2 regions of the Lactobacillus gallinarum genome follow, and region 1 is predicted to be linked to the other one. Evidence: predicted binding sites of a transcription regulator. Region 1 holds the regulator's gene; the other holds the start of a gene.
The links. Region 1 encodes LexA, which represses DNA repair genes until DNA is damaged. Its sites were predicted from a motif close to CNAACANNTGTTNG; they were not measured.
Positions count from the first base shown of each region.

Region 2: the regulator LexA is predicted to act here: its motif matches at 8,943-8,956, upstream of uvrC (excinuclease ABC subunit UvrC).

Region 1 is NZ_NFKZ01000002.1:71,628-88,556, reverse strand. Features, by position in the region: gene B5E95_RS01605 (SLAP domain-containing protein) at 1-163, shown strand, start outside; partial or broken gene B5E95_RS11110 (hypothetical protein) at 341-529, opposite strand; gene B5E95_RS01600 (oligopeptide ABC transporter substrate-binding protein) at 678-2,438, shown strand; gene B5E95_RS01595 (Dps family protein) at 2,886-3,353, opposite strand; partial or broken gene B5E95_RS01590 (FAD-dependent oxidoreductase) at 3,376-3,624, opposite strand; gene B5E95_RS01585 (M13 family metallopeptidase) at 3,660-5,603, opposite strand; gene B5E95_RS01580 (ABC transporter ATP-binding protein) at 5,695-7,482, opposite strand; gene B5E95_RS01575 (ABC transporter ATP-binding protein) at 7,475-9,241, opposite strand; gene B5E95_RS01570 (YneF family protein) at 9,325-9,543, opposite strand; gene B5E95_RS01565 (DUF896 domain-containing protein) at 9,609-9,872, opposite strand; gene lexA (transcriptional repressor LexA) at 10,024-10,650, shown strand; gene B5E95_RS01555 (SGNH/GDSL hydrolase family protein) at 10,679-11,464, opposite strand; gene B5E95_RS01550 (uracil-DNA glycosylase) at 11,457-12,116, opposite strand; gene rplS (50S ribosomal protein L19) at 12,518-12,865, opposite strand; gene trmD (tRNA (guanosine(37)-N1)-methyltransferase TrmD) at 12,978-13,697, opposite strand; gene rimM (ribosome maturation factor RimM) at 13,687-14,202, opposite strand; gene rpsP (30S ribosomal protein S16) at 14,272-14,544, opposite strand; gene ffh (signal recognition particle protein) at 14,634-16,064, opposite strand; gene ylxM (YlxM family DNA-binding protein) at 16,069-16,410, opposite strand; gene B5E95_RS01515 (APC family permease) at 16,605-16,929, shown strand, end outside.
Region 2 is NZ_NFKZ01000005.1:67,338-84,266, reverse strand. Features, by position in the region: gene aspS (aspartate--tRNA ligase) at 1-577, shown strand, start outside; gene B5E95_RS03555 (aminotransferase class I/II-fold pyridoxal phosphate-dependent enzyme) at 633-1,817, opposite strand; gene coaBC (bifunctional phosphopantothenoylcysteine decarboxylase/phosphopantothenate--cysteine ligase CoaBC) at 2,264-3,460, shown strand; partial or broken gene B5E95_RS03540 (aldo/keto reductase family protein) at 3,935-4,773, shown strand; gene yidA (sugar-phosphatase) at 4,818-5,630, shown strand; gene B5E95_RS03530 (NAD(P)-dependent oxidoreductase) at 5,699-6,664, shown strand; gene B5E95_RS03525 (APC family permease) at 6,727-8,112, opposite strand; gene B5E95_RS03520 (DedA family protein) at 8,214-8,825, opposite strand; gene uvrC (excinuclease ABC subunit UvrC) at 8,971-10,773, shown strand; gene obgE (GTPase ObgE) at 10,852-12,156, shown strand; gene B5E95_RS03505 (acyltransferase family protein) at 12,171-14,090, shown strand; gene rnz (ribonuclease Z) at 14,109-15,047, shown strand; gene B5E95_RS03495 (SDR family NAD(P)-dependent oxidoreductase) at 15,044-15,838, shown strand; gene B5E95_RS03490 (lipopolysaccharide assembly protein LapA domain-containing protein) at 15,845-16,096, shown strand; gene rpmF (50S ribosomal protein L32) at 16,198-16,386, shown strand; gene B5E95_RS03480 (bifunctional metallophosphatase/5'-nucleotidase) at 16,446-16,929, shown strand, end outside.

The DNA of each region.
Region 1 (16,929 bases):
CCAAGAATTAACTGCTGGCAGCAAAGTTAATGTTGACCGCACTAAGACTATTAAAAATGGCGACCAAACTTTGATTTTATACGGCATTAAGGGTCAAAAGTCATACATTGATATGAACGACATTGCAACTATGCCAAACTTGGCTGTTGCACCAGAAGAATAAAATTCAAATAATTAATTTAAATTTAAGGCCAGTCGAATTTGATGCGAACGCCAAATTTGGGACATATTTTAGATCACTCTATTTTAAAACCATATTTCGATATTTTATCGGAGTATGGTTTTTCTAATGTCTTGATACTATCACAATTGTAGTAATAAGATGTACGCTTGGTGCTAATTAAAGCTTGTCCATCAATACACCATTATATGTTAATATTGTCATTTCTAAGCGGTTTGAAATCCTACTAAAATGCGTGTTCTATTTTCCGCATTATAATAAGCTAAAAGTGAAAAAATACTTTCATTTATCTTTCCTAATTTTCATCAACTTACGATCGTTATGTTCCCTAGCACTTTGCATATTCTGCTATATAGAGTTCAGGGATCTGACTTATCTCTATTATGTTTTAGGTATCCTAAGATCTAATCTTTTTAATTTTATTTATATTTTTTAATAATCATATAATAAAATTCAAATATAATTTAATAAAATTTCTTTGGAGGTACGCTTTATCATGACTAAAGCAAGAAAATATTTTGGTGCATTAGCACTTATTTCTGGAGCAACTTTAAGTTTAGTTGCATGTGGTAATAACAAACATACAAACAGTAGTAATGCAAATAAAACTAATCATAAGTTTAGCGAAACTGTTCCCGTAAAAAGTATTAAAAAAGGAGGAACTTTAACCTATGCTCTTGAATCAGACAGTCCATTCACTGGTATTTTCTTACCAGAATTATCAGATACTACAATTGATGATAAGGTACAAAGACCAGGTCTAGAATCTTTATTTTCAACAGATGATCAATATAAGATCAATAATAAAGGAGCTACTACTTTTAAACTAAATCGGAAAGCTAAGACTATCACAATCGAAGTGAAAAAAGGAGTTAAGTGGTCAGATGGTAAGCAAGTGAATGCTAAAGACGTTGAATTTGCTTATGAAATTATTGCAAATAAAGACTCTAAATCACAAAGATATACTGAATCTTTAGCTGATATTGTTGGTCTAGCTGAATATCATGAAGGTAAAAGCAAGAAAATTTCTGGAATTGAAATGCCTGATGGTGAAAATGGACGCAAAGTCGTACTCCATTTCAAGCAAATGAAGCCTGGTATGCTTCAATCAGGTAATGGATATTTCTGGGAATATGCTGAGCCCTATCATTACTTAAAGGATGTACCTTTTTCAAAGCTTTTATCTAGTGACAAGGTCAGAAAATCCCCACTATTTTTTGGACCATTCCGTGTATCTAATATTGTTCGTGGTCAATCTGTTTCTTGGGAGCGTAATCCTTATTACTGGCGTGGTACACCAAACTTTGAAAAAGTAACTGCATCTGTTGTCAGCTCCAGTTCTGCTACCCAAGCCATTAAAAATCATAAATTTGATATTGCTGATGTGGTTAATACACAATGGGATCAAACTAAGAATGCAACTGATACTAACTTTATTGGTGAAGTTCCACTTAATTATAACTACTTAGCTTTTAAAGTTGGTAAATGGGATAAGAAGCTAGGAAAGAATGTTGAAAATAAGAATGCCAAGATGAATAATCCAGCATTACGTAAAGCAATGGCCTATGCAATGAATATTGATGCTGTTGCTAAACGCTATTACCAAGGATTAGCATTCCGTGTTAATACTTTGATTCCAGAACAATTTGGTGACTTTTCCGATAGTTCAATTAAAGGTTACCCATATAACTTGAAGAAAGCCAACGAATTACTAGATAAAGCCGGATATAAAAAGAAAGGCGAATTCAGAGTTCAACCTAACGGAAAGAAGCTTACTATTAATTTAGCTGTTAGAAACAATGCTACTACCGCAGAGCCCGTATGGCGTAATTATATCCAACAATGGAAGAAAATCGGTTTGAACGTTAAGTTTGTTGGCGGTCGTCCAATGGAATTTAACAATTGGGTACAAGCAGTTCAATCTGATGATCCAAAAATTGATGTCTTTGAAGGTGGCTGGCAACTTTCAAGTGAACCTTCTCCTAATGATCTTTATAGCGCTGCTGCACCATATAATATGGCACGTTTTGTTTCCCCTGTACAAAGTAAGCTTTTAGCTGATATTGACTCAGAAAAAGCTTTCAACCATAAGTATCGTGTTGACGCATTCAGAAAATGGCAAAAATGGATGTACAATGAGGCCTATGTTGTACCTACCACTAATTCATATTCAATAACCGCTGTTAATAAAAAAGTAACTGGATGGTCAGTTAAACCAAGCGCAACTAACTGGTTTAGTGCAGGGTTTGTAAAATAAACATTACCTAACTGTCTTGCCTAATAAATATCTTTTCTAAAATTTACTTTAATTAATCTAAAAAAATGCTACTAAATCTGACTGATTTGGTAGCATTTTTCTTGTGTATCACTAATAGTGACGTTATTAATGAAGGAATTGACCATCAATTTTTTCGTGTGCGCGTATAGATGTCTAGTCGGGCCAAATGATGGATAAACCTGCAACACAGACAAAGACCTGAAGGAAAGCGTAAAACTAAAGCAGAAGCTATGAAACAATGACACACCCGCGAACAGAGTTCGCAAGTTTCAGAAATAATTAATGTCTCGTTCAGATAATTTAGACATAACAAAAGCCTCGAAATTACAGTCCAAATTTCAGGTGCTTACGTAAATTGTGATAGAGCTTTTTGCCATAAAAAATAGCGAACCACTACAGATTCGCTATTTTCTCTAAATTTACGACTTATGCATCAATATCTGGAGCTTGACCAAGTTCAGCCGTTAACATCCAAAGCCGCTTTTCAAGATCAGTATGGAAACCAGTCAAAATATCATTAGTAGAGTAATCTCCTTCTTTATCAGAAGCTTCAAGCGCTTCTTCATAGAGCTTATCTAAATAACGATAGCCTGAAATGATCTTTTCAAGTCTTTGTGTATTAGTGAAGTCCCAACTCCCCTTTTCACCAGGAATTTTATTTAATTGAACAACTTCCCTTAAAGTGGCAACAGGTGAACCATCGATGGTAATTAGTCTTTCTGCAAGACCATCAATCTGATCATCTAGTTCATCCATTAAGTCATCAAGATATGGGTGCAACTTCAAGAATTGACTGCCGCGCATATACCAATGGTGACGGCGAACAATCATATGCATATGCAATAAATTAATGACTAATTCATTTAACTTTTCTTTTGTTTCTGGATACTTCATATTGAGACCTACTTTCATTAAATTAAAATTTAGCCCAGCCTAAGGTATGTTGGGCCGCCAAGTTAAGTATACTCCATTGACGGTCAAAACTTGGTGAGAAGAAGAAATCTTGTTCTGCAAAATCTTCTAAAGTAAGTCTATGGCTAATAGCTAAACTAAGGACATTTCCTTGACCTGTTAAATCATAAGTAGACATTCCGACCCCACCTAAAATTTGGTGGTTAAGCTTATCAAAGGTCAATGCTACATAACCTAATGGGTTATCTTCATCTTATTCACTTAGGCCAATATAGATTCTTGTTATTTTTACCAGATTGTAATTCTATCTTCTGGATCAAGCCACATACCATCTGTCTTCTTAACGCCAAATGCATCATAGAATTCATTTTGGCATTGAACCGGAATATTTACTCTAGTTGGTTGTGGTGCATGGACATCGGTTTGAACTTCAGTCTTAATTGCCTCTGGACGTTGTTTCTCCATCCAGCTTCTAGCGTAGTTTTCAAACAAATCCTTCAAATCTGCACCATCATTTTTGCCTGCTTGAACGGCGCAAGCTAAACCAGCAAGGTCAGCAATATTTTCAGAAACAACTTGCTTACCATTAATCTTAGCTGGACCATATTGCAAACCATCGAAAATGTCGATCATTTGGCCCACACGCTTGTTAAATTCAGCAAAGTCTTGCTTGGTCCACCAGTTGTTCATATTACCATTTTCATCAAATTTGGCACCGTTGTTGTCAAAGGCGTGAGAAACCTCGTGACCAATAGTAGCACCAATACCACCGTAGTTGGCACCTCTTGATTGGTTAATATCATAGAATGGCTTTTGCAAAATTCCAGCCGGGAAAGTTAAATCGTTTCTTTGTGGATCGTAGCAAGCATTGTTCAAGTTACCTGGCATAAGCCATACAGATCGATCAACCCGCTTAGTTAATTTATCCAGTTCGTACTTGGTACGTACTTTATCCATAGCAGCTTCATTTTCATATAAGCTCTTTTCAGGATCTACTTGTAACAAGTCAAAAATCTTTTCAATTTTTTCTGGGTAACCAATCTTAAGAACCAAAGCATTTAATTTAACAATTGCTTTCTTCTTAGTTTCATCAGAAAGCCAAGTATTATGGTTGATTCTTTCTTCATAAACCTTAAGCATGTTGTGAATCATATCTTCAACGTCATGTTTAGCCTTTTCGCCAAAGTACTTCTTACCATAGAAAATACCAACTACTTCATCAAAGGCACTGTTGGCAATACGATAGGCTTGCTTAATTTGTGATGGCATTTCTGGTGCGCCAGTAATTGCTTGGTTAAATGGAAAGGCTGCTTCTCTAAACTTTTGTGACAAGTACTTAGCTACGCTATTAATGTATTTAACTAGCATCCAGCCTTTGATTTCGTCAAAGTTTTCAGCGTTGATTAATTCTTCTGCATGGTCAAGGAAGCGTGGTTCCATCACAATTACCCGCTTTTGTTTTTCAGGTAAAAGTTCATCTAAGAATTTTGTCATATCGAATGACTTAAACTTAGCAATAAATTTGTCATATGAAACTGGGTTATAAATAGCAGCATCGTCGGCCCACTCTTCAGTAGACTTAACAACCTTGGCAACTTTTGCATCAAAAGCCAATGCATTATCAACGTATACTCTAGCTTCTGTTTTACCAATGCCAGCCATCATTAACAAATTAATGCTTTGATCTTGCAAAATGTCTAATAGCTTCTTAGCATCTTCTGTCTTATAAGTTGTTGTATCTGGCAAGAAGGTACTTGGACCACCGAAGTATAAGACATTGACATCGGTATTCTTCATATCGGCATCGACGCCATAAACGAATGGTAAAATATATGGACCCATGTATAAATCATTTGCTTTTTTACCCAAGTCGGCAAAATCAGTTAATGATAATAACTTTTGCAAGTCATTTTGAATAGGGTTTGCTTCTTCTGCATCCCTCTTCTCAAAATTCTTAGCAATCTTATATAAAGCAATTGCCTTATCAAAATCCTTAATCTCTGGCATCTTTTCCTTGCCTGCAGCAATATCGGCAAAGTCCTTCATCATTCTATTTTCAATCTTAATGTCAAGTTCTGAGTTGACACCAGTTGAAGTACGGTCAGCAGGGATTTCAGCTTTAGAAAGCCAATTTGAATTAACAGCCAAATATAAATTATCTTGTGGCTTAGCATTAACATCTGGTTCTGCAACATCGCCCGCACCACCGCGAACAGCGTAAAATCTTCTCATTTTTCCTCCTATGAATATTAATAATTATTTCATTCTTTTTAATCATTATAACAAAAAGACGTTTGCAATCGTGGAAAACGTCCTTTATTAACTATTCTTTATTCTGCAGAGTATACAAATTGTAGTAGTAACCCTTCTTAGCAAGAAGCTGTTCATGGTTACCACGTTCAATGATTCTCCCCTTGTCTAACACGATAATTTGATCCGCATCGGCAATTGTAGACAAACGGTGAGCAATCGCTAAAGTTGTTCTACCTTTACGTAAACGTTTAAGTCCCTGTTGGATCATAGTTTCAGTTTCGGTATCAACGTTAGCTGTAGCTTCGTCCAATACCAAAACTTTAGGGTCTGTAACCAATGTTCTAGCAAAAGAAATTAATTGACGCTGACCTTGACTTAATTCTTCGCCGCCTTCAATTACCTTTGCGTGATATTTACCTGGCATCTTTTCGATAAATTGATCTGCTTGAACTGCCTTAGCTGCGTCTTTAATTTGTTCATCGGTAATATTCTTATTATATAAACGAATATTAGAAGAAATATCACCATAAAACATGAATGGTTCCTGCAAAACAAGCCCCAGCTTTTTACGCAGTTCTTCTTTAGGGTATTTTTTGATATCTATATCATCAATTAAGATCTCGCCCTTACCAAATTCATAAAAGCGCATCATTACATTGATAATCGAGCTTTTACCAGAGCCAGTATGACCCACAATACCTAAAGTTTCACCTGAATTTACTACGAATGAAATATCATGCAAAATTTCATTTTTACCATCATATGAGAAACTAACGTGCTTGAATTCAATCTTGCCGCGACTGATAGTCAATCCTTCTTGAGCATTTTGCTTTGGCTCATATTGTTCATCATCTAAAATCGCAAAGATTCTCTTACCGGCTACGATACCATCTTGGAAGAAAGTCATCTGGTCCATCATAGTTGAAATTGGATTAAACAATTGTGATAAGTATTGTGAGAAAGCATATACCACACCAGCTGGCACAAATGTTGCCTGCAATGGAAAACCGAAATACATCAACGTTACAGCTAAAGCCAATGAATAAAGCAAACTAGTCAAAGGTGAAAGCAGCAATGAGTTAATACGGATCATGTTGAAACGCGTATTCATCAACCCACCATTTTCACCCTCAAATTGGTTGGTCATTCTCTTTTCTTGGTTAAACTGCTGAATAATCGAGACGCCCTCAATTGACTCATTCAAGTTAGCGTTAATTCTACTCAACCGTTCACGATAGTTACGATAAAGCCGCGAACTCTTTTGCGAATAGAGCCAAATAACAAAGAGCAAAATTGGCACAAACGCTAAAACAATCCAGCCCGCAATCACGTTCGTAGTAAACATTGCGACCAATGCTGTAACCACAGAAAAAGCACCAATTACTACAGTTGAAAGCACAGTCAAGAAGTTGCTAAGAGTCATCGTATCGTTAGTAACTCTTGAAACGATTGAACCGGCAGGAGTTTGGTCAAAATAGCGCATCCCTAACTTATGCAATTTTCGATAAAGCGCTCTTCTAATGCTTTCCAAGGTCTTTTCAGAACCCAAAGCAAAGAAATATTGGTAAGTAAACTGAATGACCGCTTTTAAAATGGAACCTACTGCATAAAGCAAACCCGCAAACAGAATAATTTGGACAGTTGCACTTTGTTTAAGCAAAAAGTTGTCTAAGAAATATTGCAATCCACGCGGAAGCAAAATATTGATAATGCTGACTAAGAAGGCACCAATCAAGGCAATGGTCATTTCAAACTTGAAGTGTTTAACAAAGCCCATCAAACGTTTAAAAATCGCTACCTGCTCTTTAAATGGGATTGCCTTAGACCACACTGATTCTTGCTTTTCTTCATTATTCATCTACATCTTCACCCACCTTTGCTTGCAATTCTTGTCTACGCCACATTTCCGCATACCAGCCATTTTCTTTGAGCAGATCTTGGTGATTGCCTCGTTCAATAATTTGACCGTCTTTTAAGACTAAGATCAAATCGGCATCCATGACCGATGTCAATCTATGTGCCGCAATCATCGTGGTCTTATCTTTTCTTTCATTTCTCAAAGAAGTTAGAATTTCGGTTTCAGTCTTTGCATCAACCGCTGATAAAGCATCATCCAAAATCAAAATTTGGCTATCTTTAAGCAAAGCACGGGCAATGGACATTCTTTGACGTTGACCACCAGAAAGTGAAAGTCCATTTTCACCGACTAAAGTCTCATAGCCATGTGGCATTTGTAAAACATCATCGTGCAAATCACTCTTCTTAGCAGCTACCGCAATCTCATTTTTGCCTGCATCTGCCTCTGAGAAAGCAATATTTCTACCAATACTCGTTGAAAAGAGGAAGTTGTTCTGGGGAACATAAGATATTTGGCTAAGTAAAACTTTAAGCGGAATTTTCTTGATATTGATGCCATTTAAGGTGATTTCACCGTCATATTGGTCGAATTCTCTCAATAGCAGCTGAATGATTGTCGTTTTACCAGCACCTACACGACCTACTAAACCTAAAGTTTGACCAGGTTTTAAGGTGAAATCGATGTCCTTTAACACTGGAATATCCTTTTCATCAGGATAAGCAAACGATTTAATATCAAAATGCAAATCACCTTGTAAGTCTTGAGCCTTAATACTTTGATCAGCGTGGGCATCAGTAATTAACGGTTTTTCATAAAGTAGCTTTTCTACACGGTCGTAGCTCGCACTACCTCTTTCCAAAATATTGAACAAATAACCAATCGCAAACATCGGCCAAACCATGTTGGCAATATAGGCAATGAAGGAAACGAGCTGACCAATCGATAGCACTTTATTTGTAACTAAAAGTCCACCATAAATAATGGTAATTACATAGGTTGCACCGATAATTGCCGTACCCAATGGATCAAATAAGGAGTCCCATACAAACACTTTTTTATTGATATTAATTGTGTCATCGACCATTTTGTCAAAGGCCTGAGTATCTTCTTTTCCTTGACCAAAGGTCTTCAGCACCTTGATGCCTGAAACGGATTCTTGGGTCTTATTATTCAAACGTGAAAAAGCCGCCTGTGACTTATCAAAAGCATCGTGTAAATGACCCCCAAGCTTCCAAGCGCCTAGTGCCAAAAATGGCAGTGGCAATAAGGCAACGATGGTTAGTCGCCAATCAACGAAAATGATCATGGCAATCATAGTTGATAATCCCATGACAAGAGAGTCGACTAAAGTTAAAACGCCATCACCGGCTACGTTTTGAATAGAAGTCACATCGTTAGTTGCATGGGCCATCAAGTCACCGGTTCGGTGGCGCTGATAAAATGTTCTGTCCATGATCATAAAGTGGTCGAACAGTTTAGAACGCATTTGTCGTTCTAGTTCTGCGGCCCCGCCCCAAATTTGCTTACGCCAAAAGTAGCGCAAAATATATAAAACGAAGGCGGCAGCTAACACAGCTAGAACCAACATCCCATATTGCCCCCATGAGATGTGACCTTGATCCAGCTGATCTGCCATCAGTCCTAATACTCTTGGCGGAATTAAGTTGGCTAAAGAGGTTAAAGCAAGAAAAGTAATTCCGATAATATAACGTTTCCTTTCTTGTTTAAAAAACCAACCCAGTTTTTTAAATATGTTCATTTACTCACTCCATTCTTTAAAAAGAACACCAAAAAAGACGAAGGAATAATCCTTCGCCTTAACACCACAAAATAATCTAATAATTACTTTTGTTGATGCTTCATCATGTTCATTACTTGATGAACCTTCTTGTTAGAAGGCTTTTGTCCCATTTGAGACATCATAGCAACGATCATATCTTCACTAATAGGAGGATTTTCCTTAAAATACTTCTTCATGTATGCTCTTGCACCATAGAAACCTGCAACGGCACCAACTAAAAGTGCAATAATAATCAAAAATATTGCTAAACCTAAATTCATATTATATCCTCCATCTAACTAACAATAATATCTTACATAATTTTTCACTTTTTTAAAAGGCTTAATTAATCTTTTCTAAGACCTTTTCTTCTTTGAGCACGTTTTGCTCTTTCTGAGGTTACTTCTTTACCGTTTTTATCGATAATTACCATATTTTCAACGTCTTGCTTAAATGCAGCTCTGAAGTTGGCAAGGAATTTTTTGTGAAGTTCTTTACGTTCTTGTTCCTCTTCGGGAGTTAAGCCTTCCTTTTCTTTCTTATGGTAAAGTTCATTAATTCGATCAGTTACCTTTTTTTCTTCTTCTTTACTCATTGCATCTTTATTCATTTTATATTCACCTCACATTAACAATCTTTAGTCTACCGTATTTTATACAATAAAAAAAGATGCTTTTTATAGAACATTTGTTTGAGATTATGCTATTTATTTGTTAAAATAATCATAAATACTATCTTTTTTACAATAACGGAGAAAAATTATGTCTAAGAAAAACAACGATACTAAACAACTAGAAATTTTACGCTATATTTATGATACTGTAGAACGCCGTGGTTTTCCACCGACAGTGCGAGAGATTTGTGCTGCGGTCAAACTTTCTTCTACATCTACTGTTCACGGTCATCTAGCCCGCTTAGAACGCAAAGGTCTTTTAATCAAGGATGCAACTAAGCCTCGTGCACTTGAAATTACCGATGAAGGTAAAAAGGAATTGGGCATTAAGCCAAAGAAAATCCCAGTTGTTGGTGTGGTCACTGCTGGTCAACCTATCTTAGCAGTTCAAGACATAGATGAATATTTTCCACTTCCACCTGATCTTGAAAACGATGCTGGTGAACTCTTCATGTTAAAAGTTCACGGTGAGAGTATGATTAATGCGGGAATTTTAAACGGTGATAGCGTCATTGTCAGAAAGCAAAATACCGCTAATAACGGCGAAATTGTCGTAGCCATGACTGATGAAAATGAAGCTACAGTTAAACGCTTTTATAAAGAGAACGATCACTACCGTTTACAACCAGAAAACGATACAATGGCACCAATTATCTTATCCAAAGTAAGTATTTTAGGTAAAGTAGTTGGCCTTTACAGAAATAATATCGATTAATATTTAAACCTAAGCAAAAAGCTTGGGTTTATTTTTTCGTCAAAATTTCAGTTAATTTATTTTCAAAAACTGGCAGCCATTTTTCTAAATAACCTGCACGGGTCGGATGAATTTCGTCTGCCATATAAAGAGCAGGTTGGTCTTTAAAATTCGGATCATTATATAAATCCAGAACTTTAATATTCCATTTTTTAGCTAATTGATGTGTTGCTTTTACCATCTGATTATACAAATTACTTTCAAAATAAGGATTTGTATAGATCAAAATTGGACAATGCCATGTAGTCAGAGCTTGACTAATAATATATTCCATCGCACCGATAATTGTTTTTACATCAAAATGGTCATTTTGACTAATTTCTCCCAACTTCTGGTTTGTACGCGCATCATTAGTAGAAAGTTGCAAAACCAACATATCAATTGGTGTTTTAAGATTTTCCTTAAAACGAGCAACATAAGAATCACCATGATAACTGGCATCTTGATCTACCAAAGTAGTGCCATTTTCTGCATCTTTAATAGCAGCAATGCCATCTTTTTTCCATAAGTAGTCTACAAAAGATTCCCCTAATGCACCAAAACCAAATGTGACAGAAGAACCTAAAAATAAGATCTTTTTATTTCTTAATGGGCTATCAATTGTTTTCACACTGTTAAGACTATATTTACGGTTGTTACCCGGTAGATAGGCTAGCTCTGCATAAGCTCTTTGGTGCAAGGGATGCTCATCCAAATCCATTCGCAACTCATTAAGAGCAATATCGGATAAATCATTATTTTGTCTAATAGGGATTAAAAAAGTTTCGTTACTCATTATTTTCTCTTTCTTTATCGATGTAAGGTTTTATTGCTTCCCAATCTTTTACAATATCATCACTTAATTTACGATTATAAAATACAGCCGCAGGATGATATTCTGGAATAACCGTATATTTCTTTTTCGAACAAACATATCCATCTTTAGCTTCATTAAGTTCAAGAATTGGTGTATTCTCAATAACCTTACCATGTTCAGCAGAAATCTTATGACCTGGGCCAAGCAGTCGCTCTAATCCGGTGTTACCTAAAGCAACAATGACTTGTGGATCTGCGTAATGCATTTCATAGTCTAAAAAAGGAGCATGTGCTAACACTTCTTTCTTAGTAGGTTTACGATTTGGTCTTTTAATTACTTCTTTATTTTCTCGTTTACTAAAAACTTTTTTCACACTAAAAGGGCGGCTACGAACAGCACTAGTAATATAAACTTGATCTCGTGATAAACCAATTTGCTTTAGTGATTTATCCAGTTCCTTTCCGGCGTCACCACTAAATGGAATATTATTAACGATTTCATTGCGTCCTGGCGCTTCGCCTACGATCATTAGCAAGGGATGTCTTGGGCCACTTCCTGAATTAATTCCTTCTAAACGCATGCCCTTTGATCTCTCTTTTACTTCTGCCAGTAATTCTTTAGGATAATTCAATCATCTCACCTGTTTCTATTTCTGATATATTAATTATAATATTAGTCAAAATTATTTTACATCTAAATTAAATATAGTATAATGTAATCAATTTAATATCAATTAAAAGCCGCCATTGTGGATAAATGGCGGCTTTCGCTTTAATTCCACACTCAATATCTCTGTTTGTGAAATTTACTTCACAATTCAGATTTATTATATTATCAATGCTATCACTGCATATTAAAGTGACTTTGTGATTTTAATTTGCAGTTTCACATGAGTTCCACGATATTATTATTCACAAACTACGAATATATTATTAAATAATTATCACTTATATATAAATTACTTTAAAAATATTTATCAAAACAAAAAAGCTAGTTCCGTTTGGAACTAGCTTTTCTATATCGACGTTATGATTAACGACGTGCTTCAGCAATTCTTGCTGACTTACCGTGACGTTCACGTAAGTAGTAAAGCTTAGCACGACGCACACGACCATGACGCTTAACTTCAACCTTAGCAACACGTGGGTCGTTAACTGGGAAGGTTCTTTCAACACCAACACCTGAAGCAATCTTACGAACAGTGTAAGTAGCACCGATGCCAGTACCCTTCTTCTTAATTACAACACCTTCGAACAACTGAATACGTTCGTGAGTACCTTCAACAACACGTACGTGAACAGTAACAGTATCACCTGCACGGAAAGCAGGAATATCGTCACGAATTTGTTCTTTAGTCAATTCTTGAATTAATGGATCCATAATATATTTTTCTCCTTCTTCGGCATTCATCCACGCACCAGCGTCAGCGGAACACCCATAACTTTAATTAGTGACATTTGCCACGATGAATAGTTTAACAAATCAAGCCAGCTTAATCAAGCTCTGACTTGATTTCTTCTAGCATTTTATTTTCTTCAATAGTCAACTGACGATCTTTTAACATATCAGGACGATGAAGATAAGTTGCTTTAAGCGCTTCTTTGTGTCGCCACTCAGCTATTTTTTGGTGATTGCCACTAGTTAATACTTCAGGCACTTTTTGACCTTCAAAATCAGCTGGGCGAGTATATTGCGGATATTCTAATAAGCCATGTGAAAAGCTTTCTTCTACTGGACTAGCAGCGTTACCTAAAATACCAGGCAAAAGTCGAACAGTAGCATCAATCATACTCATAGTTGGTAATTCCCCACCAGTTAGCACATAATCTCCAATTGAAACAGTTTCATCGGCTAAGTCATAGACTCTTTGATCAAAGCCTTCATAGTGACCACAAATAAAAGTTAATTCATCTTCTTTTGCCCAGTCTTGTGCCATTTGTTCATTAAAAGTTTTTCCTTGTGGAGCGGTAATAATAACTTTACCAGTAGAAGATAAAGAATTAAGTGCTTTTTTAATTGGCATGATTTGGAGTACCATACCAGCGCCGCCGCCATAAGGAGTATCATCTACGTGGTGATGTACATCTGTTGTGAAATCACGGAAATTAACTAAATTGAGATCCCACTTACCATCTTCTAAACCACGTCCTAACATCGATACTTTCAAAGGTGTAAACATGTCGGGAAAAAGCGTCAATACATTAATCTTCATCTCGTAACCCCTCCATTAATTCTACATAAACTTTTTTGGCAGCTACATCAACTTTTTTAACAACATCGGCAATGTTTGGAATCCAATATTCCTTGCCACTATCTTCACGTACAAGCCAAATATCATTTGCACCTGGAGATTGGATATCAACGATTTTACCGATATTTTTACCAGTTTCTTCATCAATCACATCGCAATCAAAGATGTCTTTATAATAATAAACACCGTCAGGTAATTCGCCACGATCTTCTTCGCTTACTACCAGGATTTGGCCTCGTAATTTTTCTGCTTGATCAATATCTGTAATTTCTTTAAATTGAATTAACCAAAATTGTTTAAATGGACGGCTTTTTTCAATAGTCAATACACGTTTAGTATCGCTTCTAAGTGATAAATGCATCCCTTCAGCAAAACGCTCTTCTGGGAAGTCCGTAATCACGTTAACTTTGACTTCACCATTCAATCCATGAGTTGTTAAAATTCGTGCAACGTCAAAATATTCCATGCATGCTCCTTTTTAAGTAATAAAAAAAGCTTGAAGCACTTGGCATCAAGCTTTTAAATAATCGCAAAATTACTTGTTGTATTTTGCATCGTGCAACTTAGCCATCAAGCCAGCACCTGAAAGAAGTGATCTAACAGTGTCTGAAGGTTGTGCACCCTTTTGTAACCAATCAAAGATCTTGTCTTCATCAAGCTTCAATTCCTTTGGTTGTGAAACTGGGTTGTAGTAACCAACTTGTTCGATGAAACGACCATCACGTGGCATACGTGAGTCTGCAACAACGATTCTGTAGAATGGCTTTCTCTTGGCACCAGCACGGTGCATACGAATTTTAACTGACATAAATTAATTTCCTCCTAAAACTTAACGATTAATAATATACCACCAAAACAAATGGGTGTAAAGTGTTTTTCCTTAACACCTTTATTTTTTTAAGAATGGAATCTCTTAATCTTACGCATACGCTTCTTTTTGTTCTTCTTAAAGTTCTTATTTAAACGACGCATAGCCATCTTGGCCATTGGTGAATCCATCCCTGGCAAGTTGCTTAATCCCTTCATATTGCCCTTAGTCATCTTGCTCATCATTTCCCGCATTTGTTTAAATTGTTTAATCATACGGTTAACTTCGACAACGGGGCGACCAGAACCGGCAGCAATTCTTCTTCTGCGACTTGGATTCAACAAATCTGGATCCTCACGTTCTGCTTCAGTCATTGAATAAACAATGGCAATTGTATGATCAATTTGCTTTTGATCAACATTTAAGTTCTTCAACTGTGGATTATTTGCCATCCCAGGAATCATCTTCATAATTTGATCAAGCGGACCCATTTTTTGCACTTGCTTCATTTGATCAACAAAGTCATTGAAGTCAAAAGTGTTTTCTCGCATCTTTTCAGCGACTTTTTCAGCTTCCTTGGCATCGTAATCTTGTTGTGCCTTCTCAATTAAGGAAAGCATATCACCCATCCCAAGAATTCTGGAAGCCATTCGATCTGGGTGGAAGACATCCAAATCACTTAGTTTTTCACCTTGACCAGTAAATAGAATTGGCTTACCAGTAACTGCACGAATTGAAAGTGCAGCACCACCACGAGTATCACCGTCTAACTTAGTTAAAATTACTCCGGTAACATCAAGTCGCTCATCAAAGCCTTTAGCAACGTCTGTAGCTGCTTGACCAGTCATGGCATCAACTACTAAAAGGATGTTATCTGGCTGTGCAACTTTCTTAACACGTTCCAATTCTTCCATTAATGGTTCGTCTATTTCTAAACGACCAGCAGTATCGATTAAAACATAATCATTCTTGTTTTTATCAGCTTCAGCTAAACCATCCTGTACAATCTTAGCAACATCTTTTTCACCATCTTCGCTAAAGACAGGCACCTTTAATTGATCACCAATTTGCTTTAATTGGTCAACAGCGGCAGGACGATAAATATCTCCAGCAATCAAAAGTGGACGAGCCTTTTGCGTCTTTTGTAAATGATATGCTAATTTACCAACAGTGGTAGTCTTACCAGTACCTTGCAAACCAACCATCATAATAATAGTTGGAATATGCTTAGACTTGTTTAAAGGAACTGCTTCTTCACCCATCATCTTCGTTAATTGTTCATTAACGATTTTAATTACTTGTTGGCCCGGGTTTAAACTTTCTTGAACTTCTTTGCCAAGGGCCTCTTTTTTAATAGTCTTGATAAAGTCCTTAACAACCTTGAAGTTAACATCGGCTTCTAACAATGCAAGTCGAATTTCACGACTAGCCTTATTAATATCCTCTTCTGAAACTTTACCTTTACCAGTTAAATTTTTTAATGCTTTTTGAATTCTTTCACTTAAATTTTCAAAAGCCATGGGTTTACTCTCCCCTCAATTGATTTAATAAATTGGTTATTTCTTTTTTAGCAGTTTGACTATCATTATTATCTATCGACAAAAGTGCATCTGCTAGCACATCTTCAATATGATTATTATCACGCCGCATATGTAATTTGGCTTCATAATTTTTCAAAATTTTAGTGGAGCGTTTTAAATTATCATAAATAGCTTGCCGAGATACATTATGATTAACCGCAATCTCTCCTAATGATAGATCATTATAATAATAATCTTCAAAATAAGATTGCTGTCCTTTAGTTAATAAAGAACCATAATAGGCATATAGGTCGCCTAATTCTTCATTTTTAGTTAATTCATCCATTAATTTTCACCAGTCTTTAGTATATCAAAAAAATGATACTACCAAAAATGTTAATTATCATTTAAATCATGAAGACAAAATCTATCTTTTTTCTCATTAAAAATACGAAATTTGAACTACTTACGGTTGATTTTTTAACGTATTTTTAATTATAATTAAGTAATCTTATTTTTAACATAAAGGGGAATTGTATTGTGAATCTTTGGCAACGAATGAACAAAAAAGAAGATCCACGTGTTTATGAAAATAAAGATGGACACCTGGTTCGATCATTAAAGGTTAAAGATTTCTTAGCCTTAGGGGTTGGGACGATCGTCTCAGCTTCAATCTTTACCTTGCCCGGTGAAGTTGCTGCATTACATACTGGACCAGCGGTTGCAATTTCATTTATTTTAGCTGCAATTGCTGCCGGTTTAGTAGCATTTGCTTATGCCGAAATGGCCGCTGCCATGCCATTTGCAGGATCCGCTTATTCATGGATCAATGTGGTATTCGGCGAATTTTGGGGATGGGTAGCCG
Region 2 (16,929 bases), on a different contig from region 1:
TTACGACTTTGTTTGGGTTGTTGACTGGCCATTATTCGAATACGATGAAGGTCTTGGTCGTTGGGTAGCAGCTCACCACCCATTCACTATGCCAGACGACAAGGGTGTAGAACTTTTGACTACTGAACCACACAAGGCACATGCTCGTAGTTACGATATCGTAATGAACGGTGACGAAATGGGTGGTGGATCAATCCGTATCCACAAGCGTTCAATCCAAGAAAACATGTTCAAGGCATTAGGCTTTACTGAAAAGCGTGCTTATGAACAATTCGGTTACTTGCTTGACGCCTTAGACATGGGCTTCCCACCTCACGCAGGTTTGGCAATCGGTCTTGACAGATTCGCTATGATGCTTGCTGATAAGGACAACATCCGTGACGTATTGGCATTCCCTAAGAACGCTAGTGCTTCAGAACCTATGATGCACGCTCCAGCTCCAGTTGCAGATCAACAATTGAATGACTTGGGTATTGAAGTTGAAGCTAAGTATGAAGATAGTGTCAAGGCAGCTGAAAAGCGTCTTGAAGATTTAGCCGCTGAAGATGCTAAAGAAAACTCAACTTGGAATAAGTAGAATAAAAGACAAATAAAAAAGAGCGATCGTTGGATCGCTCTTTTTTAGTATGGATTTATAAGTTATTAACAAAGTCAGTAATTCGACGAAGACTTTCTTGTAATTGCTCAGTTGATGAAGCGTAGGAAAGTCGAACGTATCCCTCGCCACCTTTACCAAAGTAACGGCCAGGGGTAACACCAACTTTTGCTTTTTGAGCTAATTCATATGCAAAGGTTTCATCATCAGTACCATATTTTTCAGGAATCTTGGCAAAGATGTAAAAGGCACCTTGTGGAGTGGCCATTTCAAAGCCTAACTTCTCCAAACCAGTTTGCATAAATTGCAAGCGACTTTCATAAATCTTGCGTGATTGAATTGGATTATCTTGGCCATTATTTAAAGCTTCTACAGCAGCCATTTGAACATTGTCTGTTACTGAGGTTACTAAAAAGGCATTGATTTTGCGAATGCTTTGCATGATTTGCTTTGGACCAGCAATATAACCTAAACGCCAACCAGTCATTGCATATGCCTTAGATAAACCTGAAATAAGGATGTTGTGCTCAGGAATATATTCTGAAAGTGAATGGTGTTCGGCATTGCCGTAAACTAATTCAGCGTAGATTTCATCAGTGACAGAGAAGATCTTATATTCTTTAATAACTTCAGCTAAAGCCTTCAATGTCTCTGCTGGGTAAACACGGCCGGTTGGATTAGATGGATCAGTTAAGATGATTGCTTTTGCGCCTTTACCACGACCCTCTAAAACATGACGCAAATGTTCAGGGGTTAAAATAAAGCCATCTTTCTTAGTATCAATCTGAACAGGGATTGCACCAGTCATCTTAATTAATTGGAAATATAATGCCCATACAGGAGTAGGTACTAAAATCTTATCACCAGGATTTAACAAGGTCATAAATACATCGTTTAAAGCACCAGTAGCTCCGACAGTAACGCAAATTTCGCTTTTTGGATCATAATGAACACCGATTGAACGGTCAAGATAGTTGCTGATGGCGTCAAGAAGTTCCGGCTTTCCGGCTTGAGGAGCATAGTGCGAATCATCAGCTTGAATATCAGCGATGGCCGCTTGCTTAACATGTTCAGGTGTAGCAAGGTCAGGCTCACCGATAGTTAATTTGATAATACTAGGGATACCTGAAACCTTTTGATCAAATGCCCGAATTTTTGAAGCAGATAAATTATTAAGTCTTTTGTTAATAATTGAATTTAAATCATTAGATAAATTTGGCATATATGAAGTTCCTTTCTGTATTACTTAAATTTTATAGGACCAATTTATATATGACAACCTTTTTATATGCAAATTAAAAAAGAAATGAACCTAGTCATTTCTTTGAATGCTCCAAAATTTGGTTTGGATTAATATAGATCGTTTTTTTGGTAGATAAATCTTTTAATCTTAATGGTGAATAAGGAATCATTTTGCTAATTTGAGGCTTTTTAAGAAAAATCGGTTCGTCAACTACTTTAATTGTTTTAACCTTGGGATATGAAGTTGCTTGTTTATTAAAACTACAGGATGAAAGGGTAATCAATAATAGACAAGAAACTATTATCTTTGCTATGAATCTCACTTTTTTATTTTATCCTCCAAAATCTAACCCCTATAAATTATTCTACTATTTTCTGGAATGAGATAAAATGAAAACGAATGATTTTAGAAGAGGAACAAAAGAAATGACACGAATAACAGTTTATTTAACAGGCGGAATTGCGGCTTATAAAGCTGTTCAAGTCGTTCGTAATTTAGAAAAACAAGGGCATGATGTTTGGGTAGTGATGACCAAAAATGCAGAGCATTTTGTAACGACTAATACTTTGGCAGCTTTAACAAAATATCCGGTTTTAGATGATTTATGGGAAAAAGAAAATGAGGCTAGCATCCCTCATGTGCACTTAGCGCGTTGGAGTCAATTAGCTTTGGTTGTCCCTGCAACAGCAAACTTTATCAGTAAAATGGCTAATGGAATTGCAGATGATGCAGCTAGTACAACTATTTTGGCAACAAAAGCACCTAAATTAGTTGTGCCTGCTATGAATGATCAAATGTGGAATAATCCTGCAACCAAGCGCAATGTATCACTTTTAAAAAGAGATGGCGTTCATGTAATGGAACCAGCCACAGGGATGCTTGCTGAAGGTTATGTTGCTAAAGGCAGAATGCCTGAACCTGAAGAAATTACAGCTTGGGTAGAGAATATCTTGAATCAAAATAAGATCCTGAAAAATAAAACAGTCATAGTAACAGCTGGTGGAACACAAGAGGCAATCGATCCAGTTCGTTTTATTGGCAATCGTTCAAGTGGAAAAATGGGGATTGCTATAGCCCAAGAAGCAGCAGATGCTGGTGCACAAGTAAAGTTGATTTATGGCAATGTTTCAGTTGAACTACCTAAGGCAGGCAATATTGAATTGATTCATGCAGCAAGTAGTGAAGAGATGTTAACTGCAGTGAAGAGAGAATTTGAGCAGGGGGATGCTTTGATTATGGCTGCAGCGGTAGCAGATTGGCGAATGGCAAAGGTGGCCGACCATAAATTAAAGAAAGATCCTGAGCAAAATACTTTATCTTTAACTCTAGTAAAAACTAAGGATATTTTGCGTGAAGTCGCGCGTCATAAAAAGGCAAATCAAGTAGTAGTTGGCTTTGCAGCGGAAACGAATGATTTACTTAAAAACGCACAAAAGAAATTAATGAGTAAGGGTGCAGATATGATTGTAGCCAATGATGTTTCGAAGAATGTTTTTGGTAATGATCAAGACCAAGTCGTTATTTTAGAGCAAAACAATACAAGGATAGATAAATGGCCATTGATGTCTAAGCAGGCAATTGCGAAGGGTTTAATAAAAAAGATCGCCGATAAGCTCAAATAATATTCATATACACATTATTTTGAAGGATAATGTAACACTTTTGTAAAATAACGCATGAAATTATGTGCAAGTGCTTTAGATGCCTTACTTTTTAGCTGGTAAAAATAACATCTCAAAAATAACATCTTAATTTACTAGATTGTTTAAATATTTAAAAATAGTATTATAGGTTGTGGGAATTAAGAGACTGAAGAGAAAGAGTTGATGAAACGTAAATCAGCTCTTTTTTTTATAACTATATTTGTATATTATATATACTTTAGCTAAGCAAATAATAAAGCTATAATAGTTGCTTTATATCAATGCTTAAGCTGAAGAAAAAGATGTTGAACCCCATACGAAAAAATAAATATATGTATAGGATTTGATTATACTTTGATGTATGCTAAATATAGCATGGAAGTAAAAAGCTATTCATGGATTGATTTTTGAAAAGTAGAGACATCTAAAACAAAGGTATAGAGGTGTGAAAGTGTGAAATTTGGAAAGACTTTGACGCTTAATAACGGAGTAGAAATTCCTCAAATTCAATTGAGAACTTGGTTAATCAATAATGATGATGTTAGAAAAACAGTACGCCAGGCAATTGATGTTGGCTACCGTGCCTTTGATACTGCCAAGGACTACGGCAATGAAAGGGGAGTCGGTAAAGGTATTTGGAACTCCGATATTGAACGTAGTGATATATTTTTAACAACTAAGTTGCCAACTGCGGTTAAAGACTATGAAGGTACTAAGGAAGCGATAGACGAAGCCTTAGACCGTTTTGGCTTGAAGTATATTGATTTATTGCTTATTCATTCACCGCAAAACCTTGGATTGAAATAAATCGAACCAACGACCGCCATTTTGAAGGAAATCTAGAAAATTGGCGTGCAATGGAGGAAGCTGTAAAAGCAGGTAAGGTTAGATCAATTGGCGTATCTAATTTTTTGCAAGAAGACGTGGCAAACATTGTCAATAATGGCACGATAAAGCCTGTAGTTAATCAAATTGAGGTCCATATTAATAAGGTACCAATGGATTTGATGAAATATTGCAATGATTTGGATATTAAAATTGAAGCTTATTCACCATTAGCACATGGACGATTACTTAAAGATCCGAAAATAAATAAATATGCAAAGAAATATAATGTAAGTCCGGCTCAATTAATGTTAGCCTTTGATTTACAGCTTGGATGCATTGTATTGCCAAAGAGCGATAATGTTGCGGAAATGAAAGAAAATTTGAATATCAATTTTCAAATTAGTGATGAGGATATGAAAAAATTGGTCAAGCTCAAGGAGAATGACCAAAATGTAGCTGTTTAATAAGTATCGCGATAAGCGATACTTATTTATTTTAAGAAAGAAAAATGAACGAAATAAAATTAATAGCAATCGATATTGATGGGACCTTAGTTAATTCTAAAAAAGAAATAACGCCAACAGTTAAAAAAGCCGTTTTGGCTGCTAGAGATGAAGGTAAACGAATAGTTATTTGTACAGGTCGTCCTCTATCTGGTGCACAGCGGTATTTAGATGAACTAGGCTTAAATAAGCAAGATAATGAGTATGTGGTCAGTTTTAATGGGGCAGTAGTTGAATCAACCAATGGTCAGGTTATTTTCAAACAAGGCTTGAAATATGATGATTATATTGATCTTGAAGCAATTGCACGTAAATTGAACTTGCATTTTCACAGCGTAAGCCTAGATCGAATTTACACAGCTAATCGAGATTTAGGACATTATACAATTTATAATTCGCGTGTAGTTAAATTAGAAGTGTCTTATCGAACTCAAGAAGAGATGCGCCACATTCCACTTATTAAATGTATGTATATTGATGATCCAGATTACTTAGATAGTAAAATTACGAGTCCATTATTTCAAAAGATGAAGGATCGGGTAGTTTTTTCTAAAACTGAGCCATTTTATTATGAAGCGACTGCAGCCGGAGTTGATAAGGGGACTGGACTAAGAAGACTGTGCGATTATTTGAAAATCGCTCCCCAAAATGTTATGGCTTTAGGTGATCAGGCAAATGATGCACCCATGCTAGAATATGCTGGTGTCGGAGTGGCAATGGGCAATGCAGTTGATTATACTAAAGAGCATGCCGATGCCGTAACCGCTGATTGTGATCATGATGGCGTAGCTCTTGCAATTAATAAATTTGCAAAATAGATGTTAATTTAAACAAATTAGTAGTATCTTGACTTAAGAAAAGAATACTTAAATAGAAGTTAATAAAGATGAGTAAAGCAAAAATTTTAGTTTTAGGTGGCTTAAGAGACGACGCCTTGACAGACTTAAAAGAAGTATGTGATATAACTATTGGACCTGTAGGTCATCGTCCAGATGATGATCGCCAATGGGTTTTAGATCATATCGCCGAATATGATGGTGTAATTGTTGCTAAGATGATTTTTGATAAGCAAATGATCGACGCAGCCAAGAATTTAAAAATAATTTCAACATATGGTGTTGGCTTTGATCATGTAGATACGGAATATGCAAAGGAAAAGGAAATTGTAGTTTCAAATTGTCCTGAAAGTGTTCTGCGTCCAACTGCTGAATTAGCTCTAACAATGATTTTAGCTTCTGCACGTCGAATTCGTTACTATGATCATACTTTATGTGAAGGCGTATTTTTAAATGCTGATGAATATGATAATCAAGGCTATTCAATCGAAGGCAAAACCTTGGGAATTTTAGGCATGGGTAGAATCGGTCAGCAAGTTGCTCGTTTTGCTAAGGCATTGGGGATGAAGATTATCTATCATAATCGTCATCAACTTGATGAAAAAATTGAAGCGGAACTTGATGCTAAGTATGTTGACTTTGATGAATTAATTAAGAATGCTGATTTCTTAAGTTTACATGCTCCTGCAACCGATGAAACTTACCACATTATTAATGCCGATGTGTTTAAACAAATGAAGGACACTGCATTTTTAATCAATGTAGCTCGCGGTTCTTTAGTTGATAGTGACGCTTTGATTTCTGCTTTAAAGAATGATGAAATTGCTGGTGCAGCATTAGATGTCTTTGAAAATGAGCCACATCCTAGACAAGAATTAGTGGAGATGGACAATGTAATTATGACTCCACATGTTGGTTCAGCTACTCATGTTGCTAGATTTAATTTATCTAAAGAAGCAGCCAATAATGTTTTATCCTTCTTTAAGGATGGCAAAGCCATCAATCAAATTAATTAAAGACAATATAAAAAACAGCAATTTTGAAATTGCTGTTTTTATTTTACATAATTTTGGGTATGTTAGTCGTGATCGAGTTGGCTGTGATGGTAGCCGTAGACAAAGTAAATAACAGTTCCAATTACTAGCCAAATGACAGCCATTAGATATACTTCAGAACTTAAATGACAAATCATAAAGATACAGATTAAACTAGAAATAATAGGTAAGTATGGATAACCTGGAACTTTGAAGCCATCGTTGGTAATATCTGTTCTTTTTCTTAGTTTTAAAATACCGAAAGATACTAACGTAAAGGCAAAAAGAGTACCGAAGTTAACCAAGTTAGCTAATTGATCTACTGAGAAGAATGCTGCACCAAGAGCAATAATAATAGTTACTACTACTAATGCGTTTTGAGGAGAATTGTGTTTTTTGTCTAACTTGCTGAAAGTAGTTGGAAGCAGGCCATCTCTAGCCATGGCATAAATTAAACGAGAACTTGAATAAATCATAGTCAACATCATAGTAGCCATTCCGAGCATTGCCCCAAATGACAGCAATTCTGCCACCCAATTTTGGTGAACGTATTGTAAAGCAAAAGCAACAGGGTTAGAAACGTTTAATTTGGTATAGTTAACCATTCCTGTTAAGACAATTGATACGCCAAAGTATAGCAGAGCTGCAATTGCTAAAGTACCAATAATTCCTAGTGGCATGTTTTTCTTAGGATTTTTAACTTCGGCAGCGGAAGAAGAAACTACATCGAATCCAAGAAAGGCAAAGAAAACCGTGGTTGCTCCCTTGATTACGCCTGAAAAATGATATGGCAAAAATGGATGATAATTTGCTGGTTTAATAAAGTGTAAGCCGGCAAAGATGAAAATTAAGATAATAGCAATTTTGATAAATACTGCTACGATATTGATCTTAATTGAATTTTTCATTCCTCGAGAAAGCAAAATACTGATCAAGAGAATGATTAAAACGGACACTAGGTCAAAATAAACACCATGACTTAGATCCATTGGTCCTGAAACGGCATGGGGAATTTTGAGGCCGAATGGACTAATAAAAGAGCTGAAATAAGAGGACCAACCAGCGGCTACTGTAGCTACAGAGAGCATGTATTCAAGAATTAAAGCCCAACCGATAATCCAGCCGGCAAATTCACCGTACACAATATTCCCGTATGAATAGGCACTACCAGCAACTGGAATAGCTGAAGCAAATTCGGCGTAACACATCCCTGCAAGCGCACAAACTATAGCAGCTACTACGAATGATAAACTTACACCTGGCCCGGCTAGGGTAGCGGCTACCGTTCCTGGTAAGATGAAAATCCCAGTACCAATTACAGCACCTACCCCGAGGGACATTAAGTCTACTGCATTCATTGTCTTGGCAAATTTAATATCTTTACCCAGATAATTTTGAATGCTTTGTTTTCTGAAAATATTAAATCTCATTACATCATCCCTTAAAATAAAGTTAGATTAATTTTACATTATATTTTTAATTTTTTGAAGAATAAAAAGCCCTATTTTGCAATAAAATAGGACTTTTTGTGTTAATTCTTAATTTTTTGTTTGTACCACTTGAATGAAAAGCAGATCATTGTGACCACACTTAAGCCGGCAATGATTAAAGAGTATTCTTCAAAGATAGTAACAATAACTTGCCATTTTTCTCCCATGTATGAACCTAAAGCTACTAAAATTGTATTCCAGACTAAGCTTCCTAAGGTAGTGTAAATTAAGAACTTAGACATTTTTACTTTTGCGGTTCCTGCTGGAATAGAGATTAAGCTTCGTACGACAGGGATGCAGCGTCCGTAGAAAATAGCGCCTGTGCCATACTTATCAAACCAATTAATGGCCTTTTGTACATCTCCTCTTTTAAAGCCAAGCATTTTGAACGCTTTGTGATCTAGGATGCGTTCTAAACGTTCTTCATTTAGGAACCAACCAACACCGTATAAAATTAAGGCTCCAAGTACTGCACCAATAGTAGAGGCAATAATTGTTCCCACAACTGTCATTTGTGAGTGGTGTGTAGCAAAGCCAGCGAAAGAAAGAATTACTTCGGAAGGAATTGGCGGAAAAACGTTTTCGATAGCAATTAGAAAACTGATGGCCATGTAGCCAAATTGGTTGATTAAGTCAAAAACAAAATTAGTCATCATGTATCCTCTATATTTCTATATCAATGTACATTTAATTTAGCAAATTTTGATATAAATAGCTATGGCTTGTGAGCAAAGTTAATATCTTCTTAAAAAAGCTGTGGTACACTATTACATACGAATTTTTGTTAGGATGAGAATAATGGCAACACAATTAATTGAAAATAAATTAAAACTTTTGCCAGAGAAACCGGGCTGTTATTTGATGAAGGATATTAATGGTACGGTTATTTATGTTGGCAAATCTAAAAATCTAAAAAATAGAGTACGTTCTTATTTTAAAAGCAAACAAGTAGGACGAAGGGTAGAACTTGTTCGTGAAATTAGAGATTATGACATCATTACTGTTTCTACAGACAAAGAAGCCTTTTTATTAGAAATTACTTTAATCAAGAAATACCAACCATATTACAATGTGCAATTAAAGCAAGGGACAGGCTATCCGTATATTGAAATTACACGGGAACATGATCCTCAGACACGTTTAACAAGTATTGTACGTAAAGATGGTGGCTACTATTTTGGGCCTTATCCCAATGTCTATGCTGCACAGGCTACCTTGAAGTTTATTCAAAAAGTTTTTCCATTAAGACGCTGTCATGGTTATCAAGGACGTCCATGTCTTTATTATCATATGGGGCAATGCTTAGGTGCTTGCTTTAAAAAGGTTCCTCAAAAGGAGTACGATGAGCAGATTAAAAAGATCAAACGTTTTTTGAATGGAGATATCGGTGCAGTTAAGCAAGATTTAACTCAAAAAATGGAGCAGGCTTCTGAACAGCTTGAATTTGAAAGAGCTGCGGAGATACGTGATCAGTTAAAATATATTGAAGAAACTGTTGAAAAGCAGAAAATTATTTCTAATGATAATACTCAACGTGATATTTTTAACTATTATGTTGATAAATCATGGATTTCTATTCAGATTTTCTTCTTGCGTCAGGCCAAATTATTGCGGCGTGAGACGCGCATGTTTCCATTGACTGACACCACTGATCCAGAAGACGCCTTTACTTCTTTTATTGTGCAATTTTATGGTCAAAAAAACCGTGTTCTTCCTAAAGAAGTATTGATTCCAGCAGGATTTGATAATGCTACTTTAGCAGAGGTTTTAACAGTACCGGTTAGAACTCCTCAACGTGGTCAAAAGAAGTCCTTGCTTGATATGGCTAAAGACAATGCTAAGTTGAAGTTAGACGATAAGTTTAGATTATTAGAACTAGGCAACCGTAAAACCAAAGGTGCCCAAAAAGAAATCTTCGATGCACTAGGCTTGCCATATGGCCACATTATTGAAAGTTTTGACCACTCGCACATTCAAGGAGCAGATCCAGTTTCTGCTTTAGTAGTATTCAAAGATGGAGAACCTGATAAAACGGCTTACCGTAAATATAAGTTAAAAGGCGAAGTTGAACATCAAAACGGAGGCGATGAAGTTCGCAATACCCGTGAAGTTGTTCGCCGTCGATATGGTCGTTTATTGCGCGAACATAAGAAGATGCCAGATTTGATTTTGATGGACGGTGGTCAAATTCAGGTTGATGCTTGTGAGGATGTTTTGCGTAATGAGCTTAATTTAAATATTCCGGTAGCGGGTATGGTAAAGGATGACAAACACCGGACTAACCATTTGCTGTTTGGTGATCCGATTAACGGCGTGCCATTAAAACTAATACCGTTGAATCCAAAATCTGAAGGCTTTTATTTAATGACTCGAATTCAGGATGAAGTTCACCGTTTTGCCATCACTTTTCACCGTAGAAGACATGCTAAAAATGCTTTATCTAGCCGGTTAGATTCAATTAAGGGAATTGGACCCAAGAGCCGGAATAAGTTATTGCGCAAGTTTGGTTCCTTGAAGAAAATTAAAGAAGCATCAGTGGATGATTTGCGTGCAGCAGGGTTGACATTACCCCAAGCACAAACTGTAAAATTAATGTTGTAAAACCCAGAATTCGCGCTGTTGAGCGTATTTGTGTGGTATAGTATAAAAGTTAGATTGAGACGGAAGGAAGAGATAAACATGCCTACATTTGTTGATCAGACTAAAATTGAAGTCCAAGCCGGAAAAGGCGGCGATGGCATGGTGGCTTTCCGCCATGAAAAATATGTTCCAAATGGCGGACCAGCAGGCGGTGATGGCGGCCGCGGCGGCAGCATTATTTTTGTTGCAGATAGTGGTTTGCGTACTTTAATGGATTTCCGTTACCGACGCAAGTTTAAAGCCGATAGTGGTGAAAATGGTCGAATAAAATCCCAATATGGTCGTGCAGCTAAGGACCTCTACTTGAAGGTACCTGTGGGGACAACCGTTTATGATTTTAATACTGGTGAATTAATTGGCGACCTAGTTGAAAAGGGCCAAGAGTTAGTAGTAGCAAAAGGCGGCCGCGGTGGCCGTGGTAATATTCACTTTGCTACGAGTGTAAATACCGCTCCTGAAATTGCAGAAAATGGTGAACCTGGTGAAGACAGAGTTTTACGTCTTGAGTTAAAGCTCTTGGCTGATGTTGGTTTAGTAGGATTTCCATCAGTGGGTAAATCTACTTTATTGTCAGTAACCACTAAGGCTAAGCCAAAGATTGCAGCCTACCAATTTACTACTTTAACTCCTAACTTGGGAATGGTAATTCTACCAGATGGTCGTGACTTTTCAATGGCCGATTTGCCAGGTTTAATTGAAGGAGCTAGCCAAGGCGTAGGACTTGGTATTCAATTTTTGCGTCACGTTGAAAGAACTAAGGTAATTTTGCACTTAGTGTCAATGGACCCTAATAATGGTCGTGAAGCAATTGAAGACTATCACACCATCAAAAACGAGCTGAAAAATTACGAAACAGATTTATCCAAAAAGCGAGAACTAATTGTTGCCTCTCAAATGGATATTCCTGGTGCGGAAGAAAAGCTTGCCGCATTTAAGAAGGCATTAAAAGAAGAGGAAAACAATGAACCTGTTTATGAAATTTCCAGTGTAACTCATAAAGGTGTCAATAAGCTTATGAATGATACTGCAACGCTTGTTGAAGAAGTAGAAAAAGAGCGTGCAGAAGAAGAGCCTAAGGTTGTACAAAAGACCAAGGAATACAAGTATCAGGCACCACAAAAGAATGAATTTACTATTGAAAAAGTTGGAGAACACGAATTTGTTGTTAAGGGCGAACAGTTAGAAAGATTAGTTCAAATGACTAACTTGGATCACCAAGACGGAATTATGCGCTTAGCAAGACGTCTTAAGAGATTAGGCGTTGATGATGCATTGCGTGAAAAGGGAGCAGTTAATGGTGACGATGTCGCTATCGGCAAATTTGTCTTTGAATTCGTGCAATAAGGGTAGAAATGAATATGAGAAGAAATCGGTTTATTACAGGATATTCTGGACTCAGAGCATTAGCAGTTATAGGGGTAATACTTTATCACTTTGATCCTAATTCTTTTATCGGCGGGTATCTAGGAGTGCCGATTTTTTTCGTTTTGTCAGGCTATTTAGTGACCGATCATATGCTTAATTCATATGATCAAACTGGTTCTTATAACAATCGCCATTTTTATTTGAATAGAATTAAGAGACTTTATCCGCAATTAATTGCAGTATTATGGATAAGCGCAACATATATTTTTCTTTTTCAAAGGAATTTATTAGCTAAACTAAATCAAATTGTTTTTGCTAATTTGCTAAATGTCTTTAATTTTTGGCAAATAAATAATGGTCAAAGCTATTTTGAACGTTTTGCCAATAATGAATCGCCGTTTACGAACTTGTGGACGATGTCCATCGAAGGACAATTTTATATAATATGGCCGTTAGTCATCTTTTTGTTAGTCAAATTAGTTAAAAAGAAGAAACGAATTTTTTACTTCTTATTAGCGCTATCTTTTTTGTCAGCATTAGAAATGGCAATATTATATTTAACTAAAACTGACATTAATCGAATTTATTACGGAACAGATACTCGATTTTTCTCATTAGGATTGGGAGCCGCTTTAGCTGTTATTTGGCCGGTAGAGGTGTTAAATCCAGAAGTGCCAAAGCAAGATAGAATCATATTAGACTTAGTAGGTCTTGTTTCCTTTATTTTGCTTTTGGTAATGTATTTTGCTAAGGCGATGAATCCACAACAAGCATTTGCATATTGTGGTGGGATGCTGCTATTTTCATTGATTGTGTGCATTTTTGCTGGAGTAATTGCACATCCAAGCAGTCATTGGAATCAAATTATGACTAATAAGCTTTTTGATTGGATCGGTTCAAGAAGTTATGGCATTTATCTTTATCAATTCCCAGTAATGATTTTCTTTGAATCTAAAATTAATAACCTGGGCGATCATCCCGTCATGTATCGAATCATTGAATTGATTTTAATTTTAACTATTAGTGAAATAACATACCGTTTAATCGAGCGGCCAATGAGTAAGATTACTTGGAAGAAGACCAAACAATATTTTGCTCATGTTTTCGATATGCAAGCTAGAAATTATGTGAAGAAAGGTCAAGCCGTATTAGCCGCATTTGTGATAATATTTGGCAGCATTGCTATTGCGATTTCTCTTCATGTTAAAGCAGAAGATTTTAACAAAAGTCAGTTAGCGCAAAGAATAAATCGTAACGCTAAAAAACAAAAGTCAGATAATGCTAAATTAATTGAAAAGTTAAAAAAGCAGAAAAAACAAAAAGAAAATGAATCAAAAATTATAAAAGAAGCGGCTGAGAAAGCAAAAAGTAATCCAGTTAATCAATCATATGTTAAATATGGTATTTCTCAACTTGATTTGGAATTAGCACAAAAAATTCAGGTAACTGCGATCGGGGATTCCGTCATGGCAGGATCAAGCAATGATCTTAAGCAGCTAATGCCTAAAGCTTTGATTGACGCCGCAGTATCTCGTCAATTAAATGTGGCCTTTGGTTTGTTAGATAGTTATAAGAGACAGGGTGTCTTAGCCGACAACGTGCTGATTGGCTTAGGTACGAATGGCCCATTTTCAATGGATGATTTAAATAGGATTATGCAAGAAGTTGGACCTAAACGAAAAGTATTTTGGATCAATGTTCATGTACCAACTCGTGATTGGCAAAGACCAGTAAATGATTTGCTAAAACAAGGTGCAAAACGATATCATAATCTTATAGTCATTGACTGGTATTCATATTCAAAGAATCATCCTAAATGGTTTTATGATGACCATACTCATCCGAATATTAAGGGTTCTAAATATTACAGTACCTTTATCACTAAGACAATTATTAAGCATTCAAAGTTTTAAGTTTAGAATAGGATTTTCATGGAATTACAATTTTTGGGCACTGGAGCAGGACAGCCGTCTAAACAGCGTAATGTTTCAAGTGTCGCGCTTAAGTTATTAGATGAATTAAATGAAATTTGGCTATTTGATGTTGGGGAGGCTACTCAACATCAAATTTTGAGAACAAATATTAGATTAAGAAAAGTTACGAAAATTTTTATTTCGCATAATCATGGTGATCATATTTTTGGCTTACCAGGACTTCTTTCAACTCGATCGTTTCAAGGGGATGTAGGTCCATTAACTATTTATGGTCCTGCTGGTATTGAACAATTTGTTAAAATTTCATTGAAAGTATCAAGAACTAAAGTATCGTATCCAATTAAATTTGTGGAATTATCTAAACCAGGTTTAATTTGTCAGGATAAGGGGTTTCGTGTTTATACTGATCGATTAGATCACAGAATACCTAGTTTTGGATTTAGAGTAGTGGAAGATTCTCACCCTGGTGAACTTTTAATTGATAAACTAGCAAAGTATAATATTCCTAACGGCCCACTTCTGGGTAAATTAAAACGAGGTGAGCAAGTTACTTTAGCTGATGGAACGGTGCTAAATGGCAAGGACTTTTTAGGTGCTGAAAAGCCAGGTAGAATTGTCACCATTATTTACGATACTCGGTCTACACCAAGTATTGCTCGTTTGGCAAAGGATGCTGATGTTTTAGTTCATGAGTCAACTTTTGCCGGGAATGAAGCTAAGCTGGCTCATAGTTATTACCATTCAACTTCTGTTCAAGCAGCTAAAATTGCTAAAGAGGAAAATGTTAAGAAGCTATGCTTGAGTCATATTTCTGCTCGTTATATGGGTAGCAAGGCCAAAAAACTTGAGAGTCAAGCTAAGAAGGTTTTCCCGAATACAATATTAGTTAATGATTTTGATCAAGTTAATATTCCAATGAAAGGTTCAGAAGAATGAAAGATTCATTAAGAAATAAAGTTGTTATTGTTACTGGTGCTTCAAGCGGTATTGGTCGTTCAATTGTTCTTGAAAGTGCTGGCCGCGGTGCTACCGTCATTTTGATTGCTAGAAGAAAAGAACGTCTGGACGAAATTGCGGCAGAAGCTAGAGAATTATCTGGTGCAGAAGCTTACGTTTTCCCAACAGATATGGGCAAGCCTGATGATATTGAAAAGGCTTTTGATGAAATCACCAAGCAAGTTAAGCATATTGATTTCTTAGTTAACTGTGCAGGCTTTGGTAAGTTCGAAGAATTTATGGAACAAAAGATGCAAGATGTAACCAACATATTCCAAGTAAATGTTTTAGGTTTGATGTACTTCACTAGATTGGTCGGTCGCGTCATGATGGAACAAGAGACCGGTCAAATCATTAACTTCGGTTCAATTACTGGTAAAGTTCCAACTACTAAGTCAGCTGCTTACAGCGCTTCTAAGGCTGCAGTTATTCAATTCTCAAATGTACTGCGTCTAGAACTTAAGCCATTCGGTGTTAAAGTGATGACAGTTAACCCAGGTCCTGTTTACACTAACTTCTTTAACATTGCTGATAAGACAGGCAACTATGTGGAAAATGTACAAGAGTTTATGCTTGATCCAGATGATGTAGCTTGGCAAGTTGTCCATTTCTTTGGCAGCGATAAGCGTGAACTTAATTTGCCATTAAGCTTGGCTGTATTGGCAAAACTTTACAACTTATTCCCAGCACTTGGTGATAAGCTTTCTTTAAAATTTGCTTCTAGAAAGTAATTGGAAATGGAAAAAGAGAAGAATCTAATTATAGGCTCAATTATCGCTTTAATTGCGGTAATTTTCGTCGTTCTAAATACCGCACCAGTAGCAATTAATTTTGGCTTTTTTAAAGTTAGATTGCCATTAATCGTTATTTTGGTAGTGATGGTAATTATTGGGATGATTATTGCTTGGTTTTTCGGCCGTGATAAAAAAGAGAAAGATAAGCAATATTTCGGTTCAATTTTAAATAAAAACAAGAAGAACCAAGAATAGATCTTGATTTATTCTTAATTGAATAGTATGATTGAATCACGTGAGTAATTCAGGGTTAATTAATCCTGAAGCTTAAGACTACAATAAAGGAGATCAATTAAATGGCAGTTCCTGCAAGACATACTTCTAAACAAAAGAAACGTTCACGTCGTGGTCATATTAAGTTGAGTGTTCCAGCAATGCACTATGATGCAACTACTGGTGAATACCGCTTAAGCCACCGTGTTTCACCAAAGGGTTATTACAAGGGTCGTCAAGTTGTAAATAACAACGATAACGGCAATAACTAATTAAAAGGCACCTGGAATGATGGTGTCTTTTTTTATGCCTAAGAAAAGGAAACAGAAAGATGAAATTAGTATTTTTACACTCTAGTGATACTCATGGCTTTTTACTGCCAACAGATTATCAAAATAAGACTGATTATAATGCAGCTTTTAGTTTAAGCAGAGTTAGTTCAGTGATTAAAGCTGAAAAGAAAAAGTATGGTGATAATAATGTTGTTGTCACTGATGCTGGTGATTGTCTTCAAGGTTCTCCACTTGCTTCATATGCTCATTCTACTGGTGATTATAGTGATTTACGCAAATTTACTGAAGCATATAATGCAGTAGGGTATGATGCACGTTGTTTGGGTAATCATGATTTTAATTTTGGATTAGATTATTTAAGCTATTACGTTGATAATAATAAGGCTCCAATTATTAATGACAATGTTTTAGATGCTGAAACTAAGGTGCCGTTTTTTGGTCGTGAATATATCATCATTAAGAGAAACGGCTTAAAGATTGGTATTTTAGGTATTACCACTCAATATATTCCTCATTGGGAAC